3 regions of the Geodermatophilus sp. CPCC 206100 genome follow, and region 2 is predicted to be linked to each of the others. Evidence: riboswitches for the same ligand, from Rfam matches in the RefSeq annotation. Region 2 holds a riboswitch; each other region holds the start of a gene.

Region 1 (3,732 bases), on a different contig from region 2:
CCCGACGGGTCGATGGTCGTCGTGTCGATGAAGGACCACCGCGTGCTGCGCCTCGCCGACGGCGTCCTGTCCACCCACGCCGACCTGTCCGAGCACTGCAGCGGCTCGCTCAACGACCTGGTCGTCACCGAGCAGGGGCAGGTGTTCGTCGGCGACTTCGGCTTCGACCTCATGGCCGGCGACGACGCGGCGCCGGCGACGCTCAAGCGGGTCGACCCGGACGGCACGGTCACCGTGGTCGCCGACGGCCTGCAGTTCCCGAACGGCTCGGTGATCACCCCGGACGGCGGGACCCTGATCGTCGGCGAGACGTTCGGCAACCGGTACACCGCGTGGGACCTCACCCCGGACGGGACGCTGTCCAACCGCCGGGTGTGGGCGGCGCTCGGCCCGGAGGTGACCGGCCGGACCACCGAGGAGGTGCTCGGCCAACTGGTGATCGCCCCCGACGGCTGCACCCTCGACGCCGAGGGGCACATCTGGGCGGCCGACGGCCTCGGCGCGCGGGTGGTCCGCCTCGCGCCGGGCGGCGTGGTGGTCGACCAGGTGGCGGCGCCGTCCGGGCTGGGCGTCTTCGCCTGCATGCTCGGCGGGGACGACGGCCGCACCCTGCTGATGTGCTGCGCGCCGGACTTCTACGAGCACAACCGCGCGCCGGTGCGCGAGGCGGTGCTGGTGGCGACCGAGGTCGACGTCCCGCACGCCGGCCGGCCCTAGGCGCTCACTCCGGGCGGAGGACGCGGACGGGCGAGCCGGCGAGGAACGCGGCGACGTCCTCGACCGCCTCGCCGTAGAAGACCTCGTAGGTGTTGCGGGTGACGTAGCCGAGGTGCGGCGTGAGGACGGCGCGCCGCTCGCGGCGGAGCGGGTGCTCGGCGGGCAGCGGCTCGCGGTCGTAGACGTCGAGGCCGGCGCCCGCGATGCGCTCCTCGCGGAGGGCCGCGAGGAGGGCGGTCTCGTCGACGATCGGCCCGCGGGAGGTGTTGACCAGGATCGCGGTGCGCTTCATCCGCGCCAGCTCCGCGCGGCCGACCAGCCCGCGGGTGCGGTCGGAGAGGACCAGGTGCACGGTGACGACGTCCGCTGTGGCGAACAGCTCGTCCCGGCCCACCCGTCGCACGCCGACCTCCGCGGCGCGCTCGTCGGTGAGGTGCTGGCTCCACGCGACGACGTCCATGTCGAAGGCGCGGCCGATGCGGGCGACCCGCGCGCCGAGCCGGCCGAGCCCGACGACGCCGAGTGTGGCGCCGGCGAGGTCGGTGCCGAGCGTGGTCTGCCAGCCGCCGGCGCGCATGCCGGCGTCCTCCTCCGGGACGTGCCGGGCCACCGCCAGGATGAGCGCCCAGGTCAGCTCGGCGGTGCCGGGCGCGTGCGAGCCGGTGCCGCAGACGGGGATGCCGAGGTCGGCCGCGGCGGCGAGGTCGATGGCCGCGTTGCGCCGGCCAGTGGTGACCAGCAGGCGCAGCTGCGGGAGGCGTTCGAGGACGCGGCGCGGGAACGGCGTGCGCTCGCGCATGGCGACGAGCACGTCGAAGGGCCGGAGGCGGGCGACGAGGGCGTCCTCGTCGGGCGCGGGGTCGGCGAGGTAGGTGACCTCGGCCGGTTCGGGCAGCCGGGACCAGTCGCAGAAGTCCGCGGCGACGGACTGGTGGTCGTCGAGGACGGCGATGCGGAGCACGGTCACCGGACGCGGCCCCGGCTCGGAGCTCGAGCGGGGCTGCGTCCGGTCACGGCGTCAGCGGACGGGGCCGCGGCCGTAGCCCTTGCCGCCGCCGCCCTTCTTGTTCTGCTCGCCCATCTTGGCGATGAACTCCTTGATCTTGGCCTGGTTCTGCGGCTTGCGGGCCTCCTGCAGCACCTTCGCCGCGATCCCCGACGCCACGAGCTTGCGGATCATGCCTGCCATCGAACTGCTCCTCCTGGTTGGGGTTGCCTGCTTCCCTGCCCGCCCGACGGCCGGGTCAATCACCCGGGATCCCAGCGCTCGCGGTCGCCCGCCGGTGACGCACCGTGGCGGCACCCCGGGGTCAGGTCAAGTCGTGGAAATCTCCTGACCAGCACGGACGCTGGGGAAACGCTCCTCACGCTCCGTCGTCCCCGCTGCTGACGACGGCGAGTCGCGGCGAGGTCGGCGCGGTCGCCAGGTCATCGACCCCGATTGGCGACGCTCGTCGCGCCTTCTTAGCGTTCTGCCCGGTCTCGCGGGCCCCCTCGCCGCCCATCTCCCGGAGCGGCACCCGCCGGACCCCGCCGAACCAGGCATCGGTCGTCTACCGATGCCCGGACCGGGGACCCACCTGGATCCCTGGGGTGAAGCGCGATCCGTCGCGCCGGGCGACTCCCCCGCCCGAACCCGTCAGCTAACCCGGTAGGCGGCCGTGGAGAACAGGAGAACCCGTCGTCCATGACGACTACACGCACGCCCTCTGCACGTCGCACGTTCCGCGGGATCGCCGTCGCCGCCATCGCCGGTGCCGGAATCGCCCTCACCCCCCTGCCGGCCTCGGCCGACGCGGGTGACCCCGCCGCCACCGCCGCCGTCGCCGCCGCTCCGGCCGCCGCGCCGAACGGCACCGCCCAGGCCGCCGTCGACACCGCTCTCGCCCAGGTGGGCGACCGCTACGTCTACGGCGCGACCGGTCCCAACTCCTTCGACTGCTCGGGCCTGACCTCCTTCTCGTACAAGGCGGCCGGCGTCTCGATCCCCCGCACCTCGCGGGCGCAGTCGACGTTCGGGGCCGCGGTCGGGAAGGGCGACCTCCGGCCGGGTGACCTGGTGTTCTTCTACAGCCCCGTCTCGCACGTGGGCATGTACATCGGCAACGGCCAGATGGTGCACGCCTCGACGGCCGGCAAGCCGGTCGCCGTGGTCAACCTCGACTCGATGCCGAGCTACGCCGGCGCTCGCCGGGTCGCCTGACGCCGCGGTGCCCCGGCCGCTCGTCGAGCGGCCGGGGCACGGTCAGCCGATGCCGGCGAGAACGGCGGCCGCTGCGCCGTCGAGCGCGGCGCGGGCCCGGTCCCAGGTCGTGGAGGTCGGGAAGTCGCCGAGCAGGACGACCACCCGGCCGTCGGGGAGCACGCCCGCCGAGTGCAGCTGGCGCCGGCCGTCGACGCAGCACATCCAGCCCTGCTTGACGCCGGCCCGGCCGAACAGCCCGAACCGCTGGTCGAACCCGTCGGCGGCGGTGGTGGCGACCGATCCCAGCCAGCCGGTGAGCAGCCCGGCGCGTTCCGCGTCGAGCAGCTCGGGGAGCCGGCGGAGGACGGTGGCGTAGTCCGCCGCCGTGGTGGTCGCCTGCCCCCACTGCCCGGCGATCGCCGGCGGTGCGGTGCCGGTCAGGCCGAGTTCGCCGGCGAGGTCGGTGACCAGGCGGGCGCCGTCGTACCGGTCCCAGAGCAGGCTCATCGCGTCGTCGTCGGAGTCGGTGATGGCGCGCTGGGCCCGTTCGAGGTCGCTCTCGTCGAGGGGAACGGCGCCGGCCTGGTCGAGCTGGAGCAGCCGGGTCACCACCACCACCTTGACCAGCGAGGCGGTGTAGGCGGGTGCGCCCGCGTCGCCGCCGGCGAGGAGCTGGTGGCCGTCGGCGTCCTGGACGGCGACCGTGACCGTCCCGCCGGCGCCGGCCGCCGCGGCCGTGACGTCGGTCAGGACCCGGACCGCGTCGACGGCCGGGGCCACGGGTCGGGGTGGCACGACCTCAGCGGTCGGGGAACTCCGGACCGAGGCGG
Region 2 (3,732 bases):
TCCGCGGGCGGGTGCCCGGCGCCGGTGCGGTCGATGAGGAGACCGCGCGGCGGGGGCGCGCTCATCGGTGCGCGCCGATCCTGCCTGCCGTGCGCCGTCCGGTCAGCCGGGTTTCCCGGGCAGGACCGGAGGAGATCCACGTCCGGTATCCGGTGACTCGTCGACGTCCTGCGGTGGATCCGGGTGCCCGGAGTCGTCGTGCAGCGACGCGGGCGGGAGCGCCTGGCACCGTCCACGTTCCGCGCCCGGCGGGGCCGGGTTCAGGCGGAGAGCGCGGTCCCGTCGCCCGGGCCGGCGAGCTCGGCGGCCAGTTCGTCGAGCGGCAGGTCGAGGGCCTGGGCGAGGGCGGCCACCGTGAAGAACGCTGGAGTCGGCACCCGGCCGGACTCGATCTTGCGCAGCGCCTCCAGACTCACCCCGGAGGCCGCGGCGACCTCCGCGGGCGGGCGTCCACCGCGTGCGGCGCGGAGCAGCGCGCCCAGCCGACGGCCGCGTTCGCGCTCCTCGGGGCTCAGCGGGGGGCGCACCATGGCCGTGATACTAATACCGGGATAGCTGTACCGGCCCGAGGAGGGATCGTCGTGATCGAGCTGCGCACCCCCGGGGAGCTGGACGCCATGCGCGCCGCGGGAGCGGTCGTGGCCGACATGCTCGCCGCCGTCCGGGCCGCGGCGGCACCCGGCGTCCGGCTCAGCCAGCTCGACCAGGTGGCCCGCGACGTCCTCGCCGACGCCGGCGCGACCTCGCCGTTCCTCGGGTACGCGCCGCTGGCCACCACGCCGCCGTTCCCCGGGGTGGTCTGCCTGTCGGTCAACGACGTCGCGCTGCACGGCATCCCGACGCCGCAGGAGCTCGAGGACGGCGACCTGCTCAGCGTGGACGCCGGCGCGACGCTCGACGGCTGGGTCGGGGACTCGGCGATCACCTTCCCGGTCGGCACCCCGCACCGCGAGGACCTCGCCCTCGTCGCCACCGCCGAGCGGGCGCTGGCCGCGGGGATCGCCGCGGCCGTGGTCGGCAACCGGGTCGGCGACGTCTCGGCGGCGATCGGCGCGGTCGGCCGGGCGGGTGGCTGCGGCATCAACACCGACCAGGGCGGCCACGGGGTGGGCCGCACGATGCACGAGGCGCCGCACGTCCCCAACGAGGGCCGGGCCGGCCGGGGGGTGCCGCTGCGGGCGGGGCTGGTCATCGCGATCGAGCCGTGGTTCCTCGCCGGCGGCACCGACGACTACCGGGTGGACGCCGACGGCTGGACACTCCGCAGCGCCGACGGCAGCCGGGCCGCACACGTCGAGCACACCGTCGCGGTCACCGAGGACGGCCCGCGCATCCTCACCGCCCCGCGCTGACCGAGGGCTCGCTCCGCAGCGCGAGCCCGCGGGTCGGCGGCGGCCGGCCGGGGCTGCGCACGGTCGGACCCGCGCTGCGTGCGTCACAGTCGGCTGCCGCCCACGGACCTGACCAGCGGACCCGGACGGAGAGCGGCCGGTGTGACGGGCGTCATGGCGACAGTGCACATAACGAAACGTAATGTTTTGGCTGCGCTCAGCGAATCGGAGCGCGGCGCCGGTCCGCCAAACCCTGCCCACCGGTCGTCCACCAGAGCACTCAGGGCAGGGGTGGGGGACCCACGTACACGGCGCGCAGCTGCGCGCCTCGGGGTGAAGCCGCGAACCGCGGCCGGGCACCGATCGCCCGAACCCGACAGCTGACCTCGCCGGCGGTGATCGGAGATCACCCATGTCCAAGCACCGCGCGCCCCGTTACGTCCGCACCAAGAAGGCACTCGCCCGTGTCCCCGTCGCGACGGGCGCCACCGTCGTCGGGCTGGGCGTCCTCACCTCTCCCGCACAGGCCTCCACCACGCACGACTGGACCGGCGTCGCCGCCTGCGAGTCCGGCGGGGACTGGAGCATCAACACCGGCAACGGCTACTTCGGTGGCCTGCAGTTCAGTCAGTCGACCTGGGCCGCGTTCGGCGGTACCGCCTTCGCGCCCCGCGCCGACCTGGCCACCCCCGCCCAGCAGGTCGAGACGGCGGAGAAGGTGCTCGCCGGTCAGGGCGTCGGCGCCTGGCCGACCTGCGGCAAGCGCCTGACCGACGGCACCACCCCGGCCGCGCTGGCGTCGACCCCCGCGCCGGCGCCGGAGCAGCCGGCTGCCGAGCAGCCGGCTCCGGCGCAGCCCGCCGCCGAGACCGCCGAGACCGCCGAGACCTACGGTCGCCACGCCGCGGGGGGCGGCGACTACACCGTCCGCCGCGGCGACACGGTGGCCAAGATCGCGGCCGCGCACGGTGAGCGGTGGCGCGAGCTGTACCAGCGCAACCTCGACGTCATCGGGAGCAACCCCAACCGGATCCTCCCGGGCCAGGTGCTCGAGGTCGCCGGCGACGAGCAGGTCGCCCCGGCCCCCGCCCCGGCCTCCGCTCCGGCTCCGGCTCCCGAGTCGGGCACGGTCGGCAACTCGGCGCCGGCTCCGCAGGCGGCGACCGCCCCCGCTCCCGAGGCCGCCCCCGCTCCGGTGGCCGCCGCGGCTCCCGTGGCCGCCCCGGCTACGGCAGTCGCCAAGATCACCAACAGCGCCGGCGCGGTCAAGCCGCAGGCTCAGGCCGCCGCCGACGCGGTCGTCAGCAACGTCCCCGGTGCCGCCGGCATCACCATCGGCGGCACCCGCGCCAGCGCCGTCGACCCGCACGGTCACCCGTCGGGCCTGGCGCTGGACTACATGGTCGCCGACGCCGGCCTCGGCGACGCGATCGCGCAGTACCAGATCGAGCACTGGGACGAGCTCGGCGTGGAGTACGTCATCTGGCAGCAGCGGATCCTGACCTCGCCGACCGGTTCGTGGAAGGCGATGGAGGACCGCGGCAGCGCCACGGCCAACCACTTCGACCACGTCCACGTGAACTACCGGGCGGCCTGAGCACGCCGCACGGCTGGTCCGCAGCGCCGACGGCCCCGTCCCTCCGCGAGGAGGGGCGGGGCCGTCGTGCTGCCCGGGCCGCGCCGCCTCGCGGAGGAGCCCGGGTCAGACCCGGGTGCCCCGCTTGTGCCACCCGAGCGCGGCGGTGACCAGGAAGAACAGCAGCCCGACGACGGCCAGCCAGAACAGGCCCTTCACGACGGCCCCGATGACGGTGATCGCGAGCCAGACGACCAGCAGGAGTCCGAGGAGGCGGAGCACGGTGATCTCCCGTCGACGAGCCCGACATCCAACGGCTCGACCCTAGGGGGTGCCCTCGTCCCTGACGACACCCCGCGGGCCGGCCGCAGCCGTTCCCGAGGCCGCGAGGCGAGGGCGCTGGTTGGATCGGGCGCATGGGCTTCCGAGCGTCCGACGACCGCTACGACTCCATGACCTACCGGCGCACCGGCCGCAGCGGCCTGGACCTGCCGGCGGTCAGCCTCGGGCTGTGGCACAACTTCGGGGACGACGTCCCGTTCGAGCGGCAGCGCGCGATCCTGCGCCGGGCCTTCGACCTGGGCATCACCCACTTCGACCTGGCCAACAACTACGGACCGCCCTACGGGTCGGCGGAGACCAACTTCGGCCGGCACCTCGCCGACGACTTCCGGCCGTACCGCGACGAGCTGGTGATCTCCACCAAGGCCGGCTACGACATGTGGCCCGGCCCCTACGGCCAGGGCGGCGGCTCCCGCAAGTACGTGACCGCGAGCCTGGACCAGTCGCTGCGCCGCATGGGCCTGGAGTACGTCGACATCTTCT
Region 3 (3,732 bases), on a different contig from region 2:
CGTCGGTGCCGTAGATGGCGCGCAACCAGACGGTGAGCAGGACGTCGATGAGGTCCGCCTCCCCGACGGCGGGCTGCTGGCCGGCGAGCGTGCCCTGGATGACCCGCTCGTTCATCCAGTTCAGGGCGACGGCGAGGTCCCGCGCCGGGGGCCCGCCGGGCGCCGCCCCCCGGGCCCGCTCGGCCTCGATGGCGGCCGCGGTCTCGGCGACGAAGCCCTCCATCACCCGGGCCCACAGCTCGCGGACCTCGGCACTGCCGGCCAGCAGCTGGGTCGCCGCCGCGGTCAGCGCCCGGTGCGCGGTGAAGGTGTCGCGCACGGCGACCAGCGCCGCCCGCCAGCCGGCCCGCGCGTCGCCGCCGGCACCGGCGAGGGCGGCCGACCGCAGCGCGTGCGCCTCGGCCACCACCCGGTCCAGCAGCGCGAGGACGACGGCGTCCTTGGAGGCGAAGTAGAAGTAGAACGTCGGCCGGGAGATCCCCGCGCCGCGGGCGAGGTCGTCGACGGAGATCTCGGCGAGCGGCCGCTGCGCCAGCAGCGCCTCGGCGGTGGCCAGGAGGGCGCGCTCGCGGTCGTCGCCGGAGGGCCGGCGCGCGCGGCGGCCGCGGCCGGGGGCCGGCGCCGGACCGGTCACGGCAGCCGCCACACCGTCGTCCGCCGCAGCCCGGGGCCCTCGGTCTCGGGGATGTCGTAGACGGCGGCCGCCACCAGCCGCTCGTGCGGCAGGTAGGGCCGGCCGGGGTCCCCGACCAGCACCTCGCAGCCGCGCGCGCGGGCGCGGTCGAGGAACGGCAGCACCCGCTCGGTCATCTCCCGGTCGTAGCAGACGTCCCCCGCGAGCACGACCTCGATGCCGGGCAGGTCACCGTCGAGCACGTCGCCGGCCACGCCCACCCCGCCCACGCCGTTGAGGGCCGCGTTGACGACGACCGCCGTCCGGCTGAACGGGTCGACGTCACTGGCCAGCACCGAGCGGGCGCCGGCCCGGAGGGCGGCGATGGCGACCAGGCCGCTGCCCGTCCCGAGGTCGAGCACCGCCCGGCCGGCCACCACCTCCGGGGTGTCGAGCACGAACCGGGCCAGCGCCTGGCCGCCCGGCCACGCCGCAGCCCAGAAGGGCGGCGCCTGGCCGGCGCCGCCCTCCGCGGTCTCCATCGCCTCCCAGAGGGCGACGACGTCCTCGGCCACGTGCAGCCGGACCTCCGGGACCGAGGACGGTCGCTGGACCTGGGTGTGGGCGCGGACGAACCCGGCGGGGACGGATCTCACGCCGGCCAGTCCACCATCCGCCCGGGTCAGGTCACCGCCCCGGAGGACGGGGTCCCGCCTCGGCACCTGAGCCCCCGCCCAGGGCCCCCCCCTGAGGGTGCGAGGGGTGGGGAGGACGGGCGGCCCCCCTGCCCCCCGCCGCGAGCCCGCGAGCGGCGGGGGGCAGGGGGGTCCTTCTAGTACCAGTTGTTGGCCTTCGAGTGCGCCCAGGCCGCGCAGGGGCTGCCGTACCGGTTCTCGATGTAGATCAGCCCGGCGTCGATCTGCCGGTAGCCGTCCGAGGTCTTGGCGATGCCGGTGCCGGCCCACGTCGAGTTGAGGAACTGCGGGATGCCGTAGGCGGTGCTGGTCGGGTTCTGCGCGTTGGGGTTCCAGCCGCTCTCCTTGCCCCACAGGTTCTCCAGGCAGCTGAACTGGTCCGCGCTGCCGACCTTGGACATGGCGTACTCCTTGAAGGAGCCGCTGGGAGCGGAGGACGAGCCGCCGCTCGCAGCGGGAGCGGCCGGCGCCCGCTCGGCCTCTCGGGCGGCGCGCTCAGCGGCCTCGCGCTCGGCGGCCTCCTGGGCGGCGCGCTCGGCGGCGACCCGCTCGGCCTCCAGCCGGTCGCGCTCGGCCTGCTCGGCGGCGAGCCGCTCGGCCTCCAGCCGGTCCCGCTCGGCCTGCTCGGCGGCGGCCTGGGCCTGGGCCGCGCTGGCCTCGGCGGCCTCGCGCTCGCCGCGGGAGGCGGCCAGGTCCTCGAGCGAGGCGAAGTCGTCGGGAGCCACCTCGGCGGTCGGCGCCTCGGCCGCGGCCTGCGGCGCGATACCGAGGGCCTCGGCGACACTGTGCGAGGCGCTGACCGTGCTGGTCTCGGCCTCGGCCGGCGGCTGGCCGCCGGCGAGCAGGTTCACCACGACGGCCCCGGCGGCGGCCGCGGCCAGCAGGAAGGCCGGGCGGCGACCCTTGGCCGGCAGGTGCACGCGCCGGCGGGTCGGGCGCTGGGCACCGAGCTCGGGGGTGGGGAACTCGGCGGTGTCCGCCTGGACGGCGGGGAACTGCTGGGTGCGGTCGATCATCGGGTGTGGGTGCTCCGGGGCGAGAGTGCGCGCGGGCCGACCCTCCGCGGTGCGGGGGGCAGCCCAGGGCGGCGCGGGCTGGGGGTGGGTGCGCCGGCGGCGTCGGGAAGTGACGCGGGAGACCGGCGGGCGCGGTCAGGCGGGATCAGCGGGCCGGGAGGAGGCGCGAGGTGCGCGCGGCCGGGTGTCCCTGCGAGCCGCGAGGGCCCGGGGGCGGGGCATGCGGAGACTCTCCGTTTCTTCCGTGGCCGCCTACCGGGTTAGCTGACGGGTTCGGGCGGGAAGGCGCCCTACCGGCCCTCCGAGCGACGCTCGGCAGGCCGGACTCACCCCAGTGCTGCGGTGGGTCCCCGGCTCGTGGCCACGGCTGCGGACACGACTCGGCGGCGTCCACCCAGGCTCCCCGTGTGGGGAGAGACGACCAGGCGGACGAGAGCCACCGTAGGGGCCGTTACCGTCCCGTGACAATCCCGGCCGTCACATCGGCACCGTGAGCTGTGTCGCGGTGGGCGCCGGCTCCGCTCAACCGGCGACCGGCTCCCGGGGCTCGGTGAGCACCACGTTCCCGGTGAGCCGCACGGCCCCGCCGCGCGGGGCGTCGGACGCCGCCCGGTCGGGCCCGACGGCGGGCGAGCCCTCCAGCGCGGCACCGAGGCTGTCGGTCAGGAGGCGCAGGGACTCGCGGGCGTCGTCCTGCCGACGACGGAGGTCGGCGAGTTCGGCAGCGGCGGCGGCCGCCTCCTCCTGCAGGCGCGCCCGCTCCGCGGCGGCCTCCCGGAGCAGCTCCTCGGCCTGCCGGCGGACCCGCTCGAGGGCGGCGTTCCGCAGGTCGGACACGTTGCCCAGCCGCGCCTCGGCCTCGGCCCGGGCGGTCGCGCGGACCTGCTCGGCGTCCCGCTCGGCCTCGGCGACCACCTCGGCCGCCCGCACCTCGGCCAGCCGGAGCAGCTCGCGCATCGCGCCGACGAGCAGCACCGCGTCGCGCTGCTCCGCGTCCGCGACCGCCAGGGCCGGTACGGGAGGGGCAGGGACGGCGGCGTCGTTACAGCGACTGCACCGGATCCCACTGGTTCCCGGCACCGGACGGACGAGCAGCTCGCTCTCCACCCAGGCGACGTAGTCGTCGACGTCGGCCCGGTCGTAGCCGCGCAGCCGCCGGCGGAACCGCGGTCGCGGCTCGAACAGCGCCGCGAGCCCGGCCGACTCCCCGGTGGGGTCGACGTCCCCTTCGCCCTGCTCGACCATCCCCGGCCTCCCCCGATCGGCTACAGCGACTGCAGCGTCCCCGACCCTGCCGGGTGCCCGGCTCCGCCGCCGTGCGACGCGAGAGCAACACGGGTGTCGTTCACCGCCCCGTGCCGAGATGATCACTCAGCGCTGCGGAGGGTCTCGACGAGGTGACGGAGCG

What was found. A riboswitch is a leader RNA that binds a small molecule or an ion and turns the genes downstream of it on or off. The one in region 2 is predicted to bind cyclic di-AMP.
Region 1: it holds a riboswitch for cyclic di-AMP, as region 2 does, so the genes downstream of both, PGN05_RS15090 (C40 family peptidase) here and PGN05_RS21080 (transglycosylase family protein) in region 2, are expected to answer to the same signal.
Region 3: it holds a riboswitch for cyclic di-AMP, as region 2 does, so the genes downstream of both, PGN05_RS00695 (lytic transglycosylase domain-containing protein) here and PGN05_RS21080 (transglycosylase family protein) in region 2, are expected to answer to the same signal.

Annotation. Positions count from the first base shown of each region.
Region 1 is NZ_JAQISV010000030.1:35,644-39,375, forward strand. It holds gene PGN05_RS15075 (SMP-30/gluconolactonase/LRE family protein) at 1-717, shown strand, start outside; gene PGN05_RS15080 (D-2-hydroxyacid dehydrogenase family protein) at 722-1,684, opposite strand; gene PGN05_RS15085 (hypothetical protein) at 1,736-1,906, opposite strand; cyclic di-AMP (ydaO/yuaA leader) riboswitch at 2,258-2,391, shown strand; gene PGN05_RS15090 (C40 family peptidase) at 2,405-2,920, shown strand; gene PGN05_RS15095 (LppW family protein) at 2,963-3,732, opposite strand, start outside.
Region 2 is NZ_JAQISV010000050.1:35,186-38,917, reverse strand. It holds gene PGN05_RS21095 (MFS transporter) at 1-65, opposite strand, end outside; gene PGN05_RS21090 (helix-turn-helix domain-containing protein) at 261-530, opposite strand; gene map (type I methionyl aminopeptidase) at 582-1,352, shown strand; cyclic di-AMP (ydaO/yuaA leader) riboswitch at 1,591-1,741, shown strand; gene PGN05_RS21080 (transglycosylase family protein) at 1,744-2,928, shown strand; gene PGN05_RS21075 (hypothetical protein) at 3,034-3,189, opposite strand; gene mgrA (L-glyceraldehyde 3-phosphate reductase) at 3,324-3,732, shown strand, end outside.
Region 3 is NZ_JAQISV010000003.1:28,150-31,881, reverse strand. It holds gene PGN05_RS00705 (TetR/AcrR family transcriptional regulator) at 1-634, opposite strand, end outside; gene PGN05_RS00700 (class I SAM-dependent methyltransferase) at 631-1,269, opposite strand; gene PGN05_RS00695 (lytic transglycosylase domain-containing protein) at 1,446-2,324, opposite strand; cyclic di-AMP (ydaO/yuaA leader) riboswitch at 2,559-2,720, opposite strand; gene PGN05_RS00690 (hypothetical protein) at 2,847-3,569, opposite strand.